2 regions of the Kaistia nematophila genome follow, and region 2 is predicted to be linked to the other one. Evidence: predicted binding sites of a transcription regulator. Region 2 holds the regulator's gene; the other holds the start of a gene.

Region 1 (5,680 bases), on a different contig from region 2:
GCTTTCCGGCAGCTATCTGGCGGCGCTCAGCGCGATCTCGGCGCAGGACTATGATTCGGCGACCGCGCTGTTCGAAGAAGCGCTGAGCCAGGATCCCGATAATCCGATCCTGCTCGAACGGACGTTCACGTTGCTGATCGCCAATGGCCGCATCGATCGCGCCATTCCGCTGGCTCAGCGGCTGGTCGAGCTCGACCCGGAAATGCGGATGGGCCAGATGGTCCTCGGCGTGAAGGCGCTCAAGGACAAGAAGTTCGCCGAGGCGGGCAAGCATCTCGGCAAGAGCGACCGCGGTCCGCTCGCCAATATCTCGTCCGGCCTGCTTTCCGCCTGGGCGGCGCAGGGCCAGGGCCAGACCGACGCGGCGCTGAAGATCGTCGACACCATGCAGGGCCCCGAATGGTATTCGGTGTTCAAGAACTTCAATACGGCGCTGATCAACGAAAACGCCGGCCGCACCGACGCGGCGGTGAAGGCGATCACGGCCGCCTATGAGGCCGAAGGCGGCTCGCTCCGCGTCACCGAGGCCTACGCCCGGATCCTGGCGCGCGCCGGCAAGGTCGACGAGGCCAAGCAGGCCCTGGTCAGCTTCACCGAGAACAGCGTCGGCCATCCCGTCATCGCCGCGCTCCAGAAGGAGCTCAACGCCGGCAAGAAGCCCGCGCCTCTCGTGCGCAACGCGCAGGAAGGCGCCGGCGAGGTTCTGTACGGCCTGGGCTCGGCGCTTGGCGGCGAGAATGGCGGCGCCGACCTCGCGACGATCTACCTGCGGCTCGCCAATTACCTGCAGCCGTCCAACGACCTCGTCATCATGGCGCTCGGCGACCTGACGCAGAACGCGCAGCGCTTCGACCGCTCGATCCCCATCTTCGAGCAGGTGGCGAAGACCTCGCCGCTGCGCCGCAATGCCGACCTCCAGGTCGCCCTCAGCCTCGACGCAGCCGGCAAGTCCGACCAGGCCATCAAGCGGCTGAAGCGTCTCATCACCGCCAACCCGCGCGACATCGACGCGCTGACGACGCTCGCCACGATCAACCGCACCAGCAAGCGCTATGGCGATGCGTCCAAGCTCTACACCAAGGCGATCGACGCCCTCACCGAGGATAATCCGCGCAACTGGCTGATCTACTATTTCCGCGGTATCGCCTATGAGCGCGGCCAGGAATGGGCCAAGGCCGAGGCGGACTTCCTCAAGGCGCTGGAAATTGCGCCCGAGGAGCCGCAGGTGCTCAACTATCTCGGCTACAGCTGGATCGATCGCGGTCTCAACCTCGACCGCGCCACCGACATGATCAAGAAGGCCGTCGAGCTCCGGCCGAATGACGGCTACATCGTCGATAGCCTCGGCTGGGCCTACTACAAGCAGGGCAAGTACGACGAAGCCGTCGCGCAGCTCGAGCGCGCCATCTCGATCAAGGCCGACGACGCCACCATCAACGACCATCTCGGCGACGCCTACTGGAAGGTTGGCCGCAAGCTCGAGGCGACGTTCCAGTGGGCGCATGCCCGCGACCTGAACCCCGAGCCGGCGGACAAGGAACGCATCCTCGCCAAGCTCGCGCACGGTCTCGACAAGGTCGAGGCGGAGGAAAAGGCCGCACAGTCGAAGGACGACAGCGCCAAGACCGACACGACCAAGACCGATGCGGCAAACAGCGAGCCGGCCAAGGCCGGTTCCGCCACCTCGCCGCGCGCGGAAGGCCCGAGCCGCATCACCATCGGCGCCGGCGACAGCCTCTGGAAGATCGCGCTCAAGGTCTATGGCGACGGCGAACTCTACAGCCGGCTGATCGACGCCAATCGCGACAAGCTCAGCAACCCGAACCTCATCGTGCCGGGCCTGGTCATCGACATTCCGCAGTTCGACACGGCGCAGTGACCGCGGCGGAAGACGTCCGGCCCGTCGCCGGGCCGGGCCACCGGCTCGGCGCGGCCTTCGCGCCGGCGAAGATCAACCTCGCCCTGCACGTCATCGGCCGTCGCGCCGATGGCTATCACCTGCTGGACAGCCTCGTCGCGTTCGCCGGGATCGGCGACACGATCGAGGCGATCGCCAACCCTTCCACGACCGAGCCGCGGCTCACGATCACAGGCCCCTTCGCGGCCGGGCTCGAGGCCGGCCCTGGCAACCTGGTGCTGCGCGCCGCGCTCGCCCATGCGACGGCCGGCGGTCGGATCGACGGCTTCGACCTTCGCCTCACCAAGAGCCTCCCCGTCGCTTCCGGCATCGGCGGCGGTTCGGCCGACGCGGCGGCGACGCTCCGCCTGCTGACCGAGATCGCCCCCCTGCCCGCGACGGCGGCCGACACCTTGCGGACGCAGGCGGAGAGGCTAGGCGCCGACGTGCCGATGTGCCTGATCTCGACGCCACTCCGGGCGACCGGCATCGGCGAGGTGATCGAACCCCTGCCGGGGTTCCCCCCGCTGCCGATGGTGCTGGTCAATCCCGGCGTCGCCGTTTCGACTCCTGCCGTCTTCCGTGGCCTCGCCCGGGCCGACAATCCGCCGCTGCCAGCATTGCCGCCCGTCTTCTCCGACGCTGAAGCCGTCGCTGAATGGCTCAAGACGACGCGCAACGACCTCGAGAATCCGGCAATCGCCGCCCTGCCCCTGATCGCGGCGAGTCTCGCCGAGATGGCGGCTACGAACGGTTGCCGGCTGGCGCGGATGTCCGGATCGGGCGCCACGATATTCGGACTCTTCGCCACGTGGACCGAGGCCGAGCGCGCCGCCGCCGCTCTTTCCAACGCCCATCCGGCATGGTGGGTCGTCGCAACCACGACGGCCGGCAGCTAGCGCTTTCCTCCGCCCTCGCCGAGGGATATCTCTGTGCCCCAGCAGCGCGCACGAGGATCCGGGCCATGACCAAGACCGACCCAAGCCTTCCCTTCATTCCGGTCCGTTTCGCCGTGCTCACTGTATCGGACACGCGCTCGCTTGAGGACGACAAGTCCGGCAAGACGCTCGCCGACCGGATCGAAGCCGCCGGCCACACCCTTTCCGAGCGGGCGATCGTCCCCGACGATATCGACGAGATCCGCACCATCGTCTCCTGCTGGATCAGCGATCCGGAGATCGACGTCGTCATCACCACGGGGGGCACTGGCTTCACCGGCCGGGACGTCACGCCCGAGGCGATCGAGCCGCTGTTCGAGAAGCGTATGGACGGCTTCTCGGCTGTGTTCCATCGCATCAGCTACGACAAGATCGGCACGTCGACGATCCAGTCGCGCGCCACGGCGGGGCTCGCGAACTCGACCTTCATCTTCGCGATTCCGGGTTCGCCCGGTGCCTGCAAGGACGCCTGGGACGGCATCCTCAGCGTGCAGTTCGACTATCGCAGCCAGCCTTGCAACTTCGTCGAGATCATGCCGCGCCTGGACGAGCACCTGAAGCGCGGCAAGCTCCAGGCCTGATCAGGCCACCACGGTCCGCGATACGGCGCGCGAGCGCAGGAAGGAAAGGCGCCCGCGGCCAATGCGGCGGGCGAGATCGCGCTCGACATTGCCGGGCCGCGCGCGATGGCCACCGACGGCGCGATAGAGGCTCGCCGGCACCAGCAGACCCTCCTTGCGCGAGGGCGAGGCGAACAGGCGCGAGCGTACCGAGGCGCGAACCTCCGAAAGGCGCGCGCGCCAACCGAAGCCGGCATCGGCATGACGGAAGGATGCAGCGCGATTGCCGCCCGCCCCCGACATCGCCAGTCGATCCATGAAGTCGCGCACCTCGCGCTGCCAGCCGGGCTCCAGCATGACGTCGGGCGAGAGAAAGAGCAGCCAGTCCGAGCGCGCCGCAGCCGCGCCCGCCGCGAGATCGGCGCCGCGATCGCCGGAACCGACGACGATCTTGCAGCCGGCCGCGTCGGCGACGGCAAGCGTCTCGTCCGTCGAGCGGGCGTCGACCACGATGACCTCGCGCACGGTGCCGTCGGCAGCCGCCGGCACGAGCGCCGCCAGCGCGTGGGCCAACGCCATTTCATCGTTCTGAGTGGAAAGGATCACGCTGATCATCGTTTCGATCTTAGACCGACTTTTTTGCGACTGCGAGACGAAACAGCAGAGACGTTGCGTCGCAAGATGCATTGTTCTTGTTTTGTTCCCTGTAGCGGCGTATGAGTCAGGGCATGTCGCTCGCCCGCTCCCTCCCCCCGCATCTCGACCCGCTGCTCATGCCCGCGGAGCCATCCCTGGCCGCGCCGATCGACCCTGACCGTCGGCGCGGCCGCGGCGCCCAGAGCAACAGCTCTGGGCGCTTCGAACGCTTCCAGTCGATCCCGTTCGACGACGGCTGGCAGACGCTGGACGAACTGCCGCCATTCAAGACCGAGGTGATGCCGGAAAAGGCGCGCACCATCATCACCCGCAACGATTCACCGGATCTCGCCTTCGACCGGTCGATCAATCCCTATCGTGGCTGCGAGCATGGCTGCTCCTACTGCTTCGCCCGGCCAACGCACGCCTATATGGGCCTGTCGCCGGGGCTCGATTTCGAATCGAAGCTTTTCTACAAGCCCGACGCCGCCAAGCTGCTGGAAAAGGAGCTTTCGGATCCCGGCTACAAGCCGCGCACGATCGCCATCGGCACCAATACGGATCCCTACCAGCCGATCGAGCGCCAGCACAGGATGATGCGCGACATCCTCGAGGTGCTGGAGCGCTTCAACCACCCGGTCGGCATCGTCACCAAGTCGGCGCTGGTGCTGCGCGACGTCGACATTCTCGGTCGCATGGCCGAGCGCGGCCTCGCCAAGGTGGCGCTCTCGATCACCTCCCTCGACCGCAAGCTGGCGCGCGACATGGAGCCGAGGGCGGCGACGCCCGGCCGCCGGCTCGACGCGCTGCGCGGCCTTGCCGACGCCGGCGTCCCGGTAGGCGTTCTGGTCGCGCCCGTCATCCCGGCGCTGAACGATTCGGAAATCGAGCGCATCCTCGACGCGGCGGCGGCAGCCGGCGCCACCGAGGCGGGCTACGTGCTGCTGCGCCTGCCGCTCGAGGTCAGCGAGATCTTCAAGGAATGGCTGTTGCGGCACTATCCGGACCGCTTCCGTCATGTCCTCTCCGTGCTGCGCTCGATGCGCGGCGGCAAGGACTATGATTCCGAGTTCGGCAAGCGGCAGAAGGGCGAAGGTCCCTATGCGTGGCAGATCGGCCGCCGTTTCGAGATCGCGGCCCAGCGCCTTGGCCTCAATCGCCGCCACCTGAAGCTCCGGACCGACCAGTTTTCCCCGCCCGTGCAGCCCCCGGCGCAGCTCAGCCTGTTCTAAATCAGCCGCAGCCTTCCACATTTGTGCTAGGAGGATGCATCTGGCGCGCGGGTGACAGGCGCGCCGCGTCATGGTCCAGCAGGCGCCTCCATCGCAACGATCGGAGTGAAAATTGGCGGATCCACATCCCGGAGCGACACAGAAGCTGGCGCTCCTGATCGACGCCGACAATGTCCGCGCCGATTTCCTGCCGATCATCATCCGCGAGGCCTCGACCATCGGCCGCGTCGTCATCCGCCGCGTCTACGGCCACTTCGCCTCGAGCGCGATGACCCAGTGGCAGCCCCTTCTCCATTCGCACGCGCTGACGCCGGTGCATGTGCCGCCGGCCGCCGTCGGCAAGAACGCCACCGACATGAAGCTCGCCATCGAGGCGATGGACATGCTGCACGAGAAGGGCCTGGACGGCTTCTGCAT
Region 2 (5,680 bases):
TTCATCAACGTCTCGTCGTCGGTCGCCCGCATGTAGTGACCGTTGAGGTTCTCCAGCTTGGCGAAGTCGAAGCGCGAGGCCGAACGGCCGACATCGACGATATCGAACCACTCGACCATCTGCTCGAGCGACATGATCTCGTCGTCGCCATGCGCCCAGCCGAGTCGGACCAGGTAGTTGCGCATCGCCTCGGGCAGGTAGCCCATGGCGCGGTAGGCGTCGACGCCGAGCGCGCCGTGGCGCTTCGACAGCTTGGCGCCGTCGGCGCCATGGATGAGCGGGATGTGCGACATCACCGGCACGTCCCAGCCCATGCCCTGGTAGATGATCATCTGGCGCGCGGCATTGGTCAGGTGGTCGTCGCCGCGAATGACGTGGGTGACGCCCATGTCGTGGTCGTCGACGACGACGGAGAGCATGTAGGTCGGGTTGCCGTCCGAACGCAGCAGCACGAGATCGTCGAGATCCTTGTTCGGGATCGCGACGCGACCCTGTACGAGGTCCTCGATCACCGTCTCGCCCTCGAGCGGCGCCTTGATGCGGATGGCGGGCTTGACGCCGGCCGGCGCCTCGGACGGGTCGCGGTCGCGCCAGGTGCCGTCATAGCGCGGCGCGCGGCCCTCGGCCCGCGCCTTCTCGCGCATCGCGTCGAGCTCGGCCGGCGTGCAGTAGCAGCGATAGGCCTTGCCGGCGGCGAGCAGCTCCTCGACCACCTCGCGATGACGCGGCGCGCGGGCGAACTGGAACACGGTCTCGCCGTCCCAGTCGAGGCCGAGCCACTTCAGGCCGTCGAGGATGGCGTCGATGGCGGCCTCGGTCGAGCGTTCGCGGTCCGTGTCCTCGATCCGCAGCAGCATTTTGCCGCCCGTATGCTTCGCATAGAGCCAGTTGAACAGGGCGGTGCGGCCACCGCCGATGTGCAGGAATCCGGTAGGCGAGGGGGCGAAGCGGGTGACGACCGGTTTGGACATGGACTGATCTCGATGTGCGGGGAGCCGCAAGGAAGCCAAGGGGCATGGAGTCTCGCCACTCGGCGATCTGCGGCAGGTCATGTAGCATAGGGTCGCGCAGGGGCCAAACGGGTTTGGAAACGCCCGGCCCGCTTTGCCCAGCTGCGAAAAGGCGGGGGCATGACTGAGCTCGATCCGCGCGAGAAGGAGGGGGTGCGCGATCCGCCGGACGCGTTGCGCGCCCGCCGACTGCTCGTGCCGGGCGGCGCCTCGCCGGCCACCCGCGCCGCTGCCGCGCTGGACCGCCTGCAGCTCGGCGCCGGCGCTTGGCTGGAGCGCGAGATCGAGGCGGGGCGCGGCTTTCCCTGGCTGCCCGTCCTCTTCGGCATCGGCGCCCTCATCTATTTCGCGCTGCCGTCCGAGCCGTCCTTCGCCGCGCTGGCGGGCCTCGCCGTCCTGCTCTGGGCCCTCGCGGTCTGGCGGCGGCAGAGCGCCGGCGCGGTCCGCCTGCTCATCGTGCTGGCGATGGCCGCGAGCGGCACGGCCGCGATGAAGCTCCGCACCGACAATCTGGCGACGCGGGTGCTCGAGCGGCAGGTGACGGGGACGGTCACGGGCTGGGTCGAGGACCGCAAGGCGCGGCGTGGCGGATACCGATTGACGCTGCGGGTCGCGAGCCTGGACGCAAGGCGCGTCACGACCGTGCCGCAGCGGGTCACCGTCACCGTGCGCGGCAAGACGGCGCCCAATGTCGGCGACGGCGTCTCCGTTCTGGCGCGGCTTCGGCCGGCTTCGGGGCCAGTGCTGCCGGGCGGCTATGATTTCGCCCGCGATTCCTATTTCCGCGGCATCGGCGCGACGGGCTTCGCCTATGGCGCGGCCAGGCCGGCCGACATCGGCCCAGCGCCGCTGTCGATCCGCCTGCGCCAGCCGCTGGAGGCCGTCCGCGAGGCGATCCGCGCCCGCATCGTCGCCGGCCTCGACGGCGAGAGCCGCTACATCGCCTCGGCGCTCATCATCGGCGACGCCGGCGGGCTGGCCGAGAAGACCGAGGACGACCTTCGCCTCTCCGGCCTCGCGCATGTGCTCTCGGTCTCCGGCCTGCACATGGTGCTGGTGACCGGCGTCGTGTTCTGGAGCGTGAGGGCCGGGCTGGCGCTGATCCCGTCGCTGGCGCTCCGGCGGCCCATCAAGAAGTGGGCGGCGATCGCGGCGCTGCTGGTCAGCGGCTTCTACCTGCTGATTTCCGGCCTCGACGTCGCCGCGCAGCGCTCCTTCATCATGACCTCGATCGTCTTCCTCGCCGTCCTGCTCGACCGGCGCGCGATCTCGATGCGCAATGTCGCGCTCGCCGGACTGCTGGTGCTCGCGATCACGCCGGAGAGCATCCTTTCCGCCAGCTTCCAGATGTCGTTCGCCGCCACGGTGGCGCTCGTCGCCGGCTTCGAGATCCTGGCCGACCGTCGCAGGCGCCGCGCCGAACCCGGCCTCGTTGGGAACCGCAGCGGGGCGGCGGCCGTCCCCCGGCGATTCGCCCTGTTCGTCGGCGGCATGGCGGTGACGTCGCTGCTCGGCGGCCTCGGCACCACGCCCTTCGCGCTCTATCACTTCCAGCGCATGGCGCCGCTGTCGATCCTCGCCAATGTCGCCGCGATGCCGCTGACCGACTTTCTCGTCATGCCCTTCGCGCTGCTCTCCGTGCTCGCCATGCCCTTCGGGCTCGAGGCTTTGCCGCTCTGGGTGATGGATTGGGGCATCGGCGGCATGCTCGGCGTCTCGGCGACGGTCAGCCTCTGGTCCGGTCAATCCGGCGGCGCGGCCATGCCGGGCGCCGCCGCGCTGCTCCTCTTCGTCGCCGGCTTCGTCTGGCTGGCGCTCTGGCACGAGCGCTGGCGGCTATTTGGCCTCCTGCCGATGTTGCTCGGCACCGCACTCGCCTTGATGCCGGCGCGGCCCGGCATCCTCGTCGCCGCGGATGGAAAGCAGCTGGCGATCCGTGGCGAGGATGGCGCCTATCGCATCGTCGCGGGCGATCCGGACCGCTTCATCAGCGAGATATGGCTGCGTTCGGACGGTGACGGCCGCGACGCCAGGGAGGCGGGCGTGGTTCAGGCGGGCGGCTGCGATGCGTCGGGCTGCGTGGGAATGTTGCCCGACGGCCGGCAGGTGGCGCTGGCGCTCGACCGATCGGCCTTCGAGGAGGATTGCCGGCGCGCCTCGCTGGTGGTGACACCTCTCGCCGCGCCCGAAAACTGCGCCCGCCATGCCGCCGTCATAGACCGCCATGTGCTGGCGCGCTCAGGCTCGATCGCACTGTCGTTCGCGGAGAAGGAGGAATCCCCGGGCCCGGCGCCGCAAGCCACGGTGCCCAATGCGCCGAAGCCAGATTCCTCGAAACTGGATGCTCAGAAGCCGTCAATTCCTGGCGCCGATGATGAGTTCGTCGGGCTCGCATCGGGACGCGGCTCGTCACGCTACGACATCGTCGAGCGAAATGCCGACGACGAGGACGTGCTCGCGCCAGAACCACCGGCCGAGGCCCCGGAAACCACAGCCGCAGCCGCGCCGCGCCCAGCCGTCGCTTTCGAGATCCGCGCCGCCTACCCGCCGGTGCGGCGTCCCTGGATGCCGGCCTATCAAGCGGAGCCGGCGGATCAGTAGGTGCGCAACAGGCCGACCAGCTTGCCCTGGATACGGACGCGGTCCGGTCCGAAGATGCGGGTTTCATAGGCCGGATTGGCGGCCTCCAACGCGATCGAAGCGCCCTTGCGGCGGAGCCGCTTCAGTGTCGCTTCCTCCTCGTCGACCAGCGCCACGACGATGTCGCCGGAATCGGCATTGTCGCTCTTGCGGATCAGCACCGTGTCGCCGTCGAGGATGCCGGCCTCGATCATCGAATCGCCACGCACCTCGAGGGCGAAATGCTCGCCGCCGCGCAGCATGTCGGGCGGCACGGCGATCACATGGCTCTGGGTCTGGATGGCCGAGATCGGCACGCCGGCGGCGATCCGGCCCATGACCGGGATGATCACCGGCTCGCCGGCCTCGTGCACGTCCTCCACCGGACGGGACTTGCCCAGGCTGCCCTCGATCACGCTGGGCGAGAAGGCCTGCTTTTTCGGCCGCGCCATCGCCGGCGTCATCGTCTCCGGCAGGCGGACGACCTCCAGCGCGCGGGCCCGGTTGGGCAGGCGGCGAATGAAGCCGCGCTCTTCCAGCGCCTTGATGAGGCGGTGGATGCCGGATTTGGAGCGCAGGTCCAGCGCGTCCTTCATTTCGTCGAAGGAGGGAGGGACGCCCGCTTCCTTGAGGCGCTCCTGGATGAACATGAGGAGTTCATACTGCTTCCGGGTGAGCATCTCGTTCTCGCGCTGCCAATCTTGCCAGGGATGACGACAGAATCGCCAAGGTACAAAACACGAACAGGATAGCTGTTCCCCATGTGTTCTGCAAGGCGATGGCTTGCGATGCGCGGCCGGGTTCGCGCGGGACGCGCGACTAGGGTGGCCCACGCGGTTGGGCACGGCGTGGCGGGGCGTCGTCGTCTGCTGTCGACCCCGGCGTGGGAGGTGGCCGCAGGCGTATCCTATTCGCCGATTGGATGTTTCCGGAGCGAGCCGAGATCCTGCATCCATAGGCCGCCATCGTCGACATGGGCGGGGTGGTAGAGGCGGTTGCGCGGGATCGTCTCGAAGGCGGCGTCCCGTTCCTCGGCCAGGTAGTCATAGCCGATCGGCTGGTCGGCGCGGTTCGGATCGAGGAAATTATAGAGGTCGCGCCGCGCCAGACGGCGTGCGGGGGCAATCATCTTGAGATGATACAGGTCAAGGTCGCAATGCCTTGTCTGGAAGCCGCCGTCCCTGGGAAACCAGAGGTCGTGCAGCCCCGTGTCCGTGCGCTCGGCCGGGTCGAACATCGTGAACAGGCAATAGCGGATCTTCTTCCCCCAGATGCCGTCGATGCGATAGGTCGTCGGCGTGTACATTTCCCGGAAGCGAAAACCCCAGGCGACGCGACCGGACTCGGCCATCAGTCGTCTGATCCGGGAGCGCACGCCGGCTTCGAAGCGCTCGTCCGGGTCAACGGCGAGGATCCAGTCCGCGCCGGCCTTTCGTGCCTCCTGAAGCAGGATGCGGCGACGGCCCGCCTCGGAACTGAACACGCCCGTGGCGGCGCGATCGTCGAACGCCACCCAGCCATCGACGATCGGCTCGATATTGGCGAGCAGGTTCGGTACGAGGTGCGCGTCGAAGCGGTAGCTGAAGACGGCGAACACCTGCGGACGACGGCGCCGCAGGGTGAGCCAGGGATGGCGCGGCGGCTGCGTCAGTCGCTTAAGGGTTATCATGCAGGGATTCCCGGCAATCGGTGGCGCGCCCTGTGCCGAGGTCGGAGGGCAGGAGACCCGAAAGCAGGGCCCCGGTGGCCCTGGCCAGGAGCGCCGCTCTGAGGATCGGCATGGCTTCAAGCACGGTCGCGAGTTCGTCTGCCTCGAGCCCCTGGCGCGCGAATTCGAGCGCAAGCGACGGCTGACGCAGGATTTCTTTCGCGATCTTGATCCGGCGGGCTCCGAAGACCTGCTGGCGCTCCTTGCCGTAGCGGACGCCGCGGCAGAACTGGTCGCGCAGGAGGGACAGAAGGCGCGTCTCGTTCAGATGCTCGGTCTGGATGCGCCCATCCCACACGGGCCTTAGGGGCGCGGGCAACCGTTCAAGGAACTCGGTGTCTTC

What was found. The regulator LexA, encoded in region 2, represses DNA repair genes until DNA is damaged. The targets are predictions, from matches to a motif close to TGTTCNNNNTGTGTTCNG.
Region 1: the regulator LexA is predicted to act here: its motif matches at 4,083-4,100, upstream of OSH07_RS16935 (PA0069 family radical SAM protein).

What each region holds. Positions count from the first base shown of each region.
Region 1 is NZ_JAPKNK010000007.1:183,808-189,487, reverse strand. It holds gene OSH07_RS16955 (tetratricopeptide repeat protein) at 1-1,879, shown strand, start outside; gene OSH07_RS16950 (4-(cytidine 5'-diphospho)-2-C-methyl-D-erythritol kinase) at 1,876-2,796, shown strand; gene moaB (molybdenum cofactor biosynthesis protein B) at 2,862-3,416, shown strand; gene OSH07_RS16940 (glycosyltransferase) at 3,417-4,010, opposite strand; gene OSH07_RS16935 (PA0069 family radical SAM protein) at 4,112-5,263, shown strand; gene OSH07_RS16930 (NYN domain-containing protein) at 5,376-5,680, shown strand, end outside.
Region 2 is NZ_JAPKNK010000008.1:155,815-161,494, forward strand. It holds gene gltX (glutamate--tRNA ligase) at 1-971, opposite strand, end outside; gene OSH07_RS18160 (ComEC/Rec2 family competence protein) at 1,131-3,611, shown strand; gene lexA (transcriptional repressor LexA) at 3,605-4,309, opposite strand; gene OSH07_RS18170 (glycosyltransferase family protein) at 4,537-5,298, opposite strand; gene OSH07_RS18175 (glycosyltransferase family 2 protein) at 5,285-5,680, opposite strand, start outside.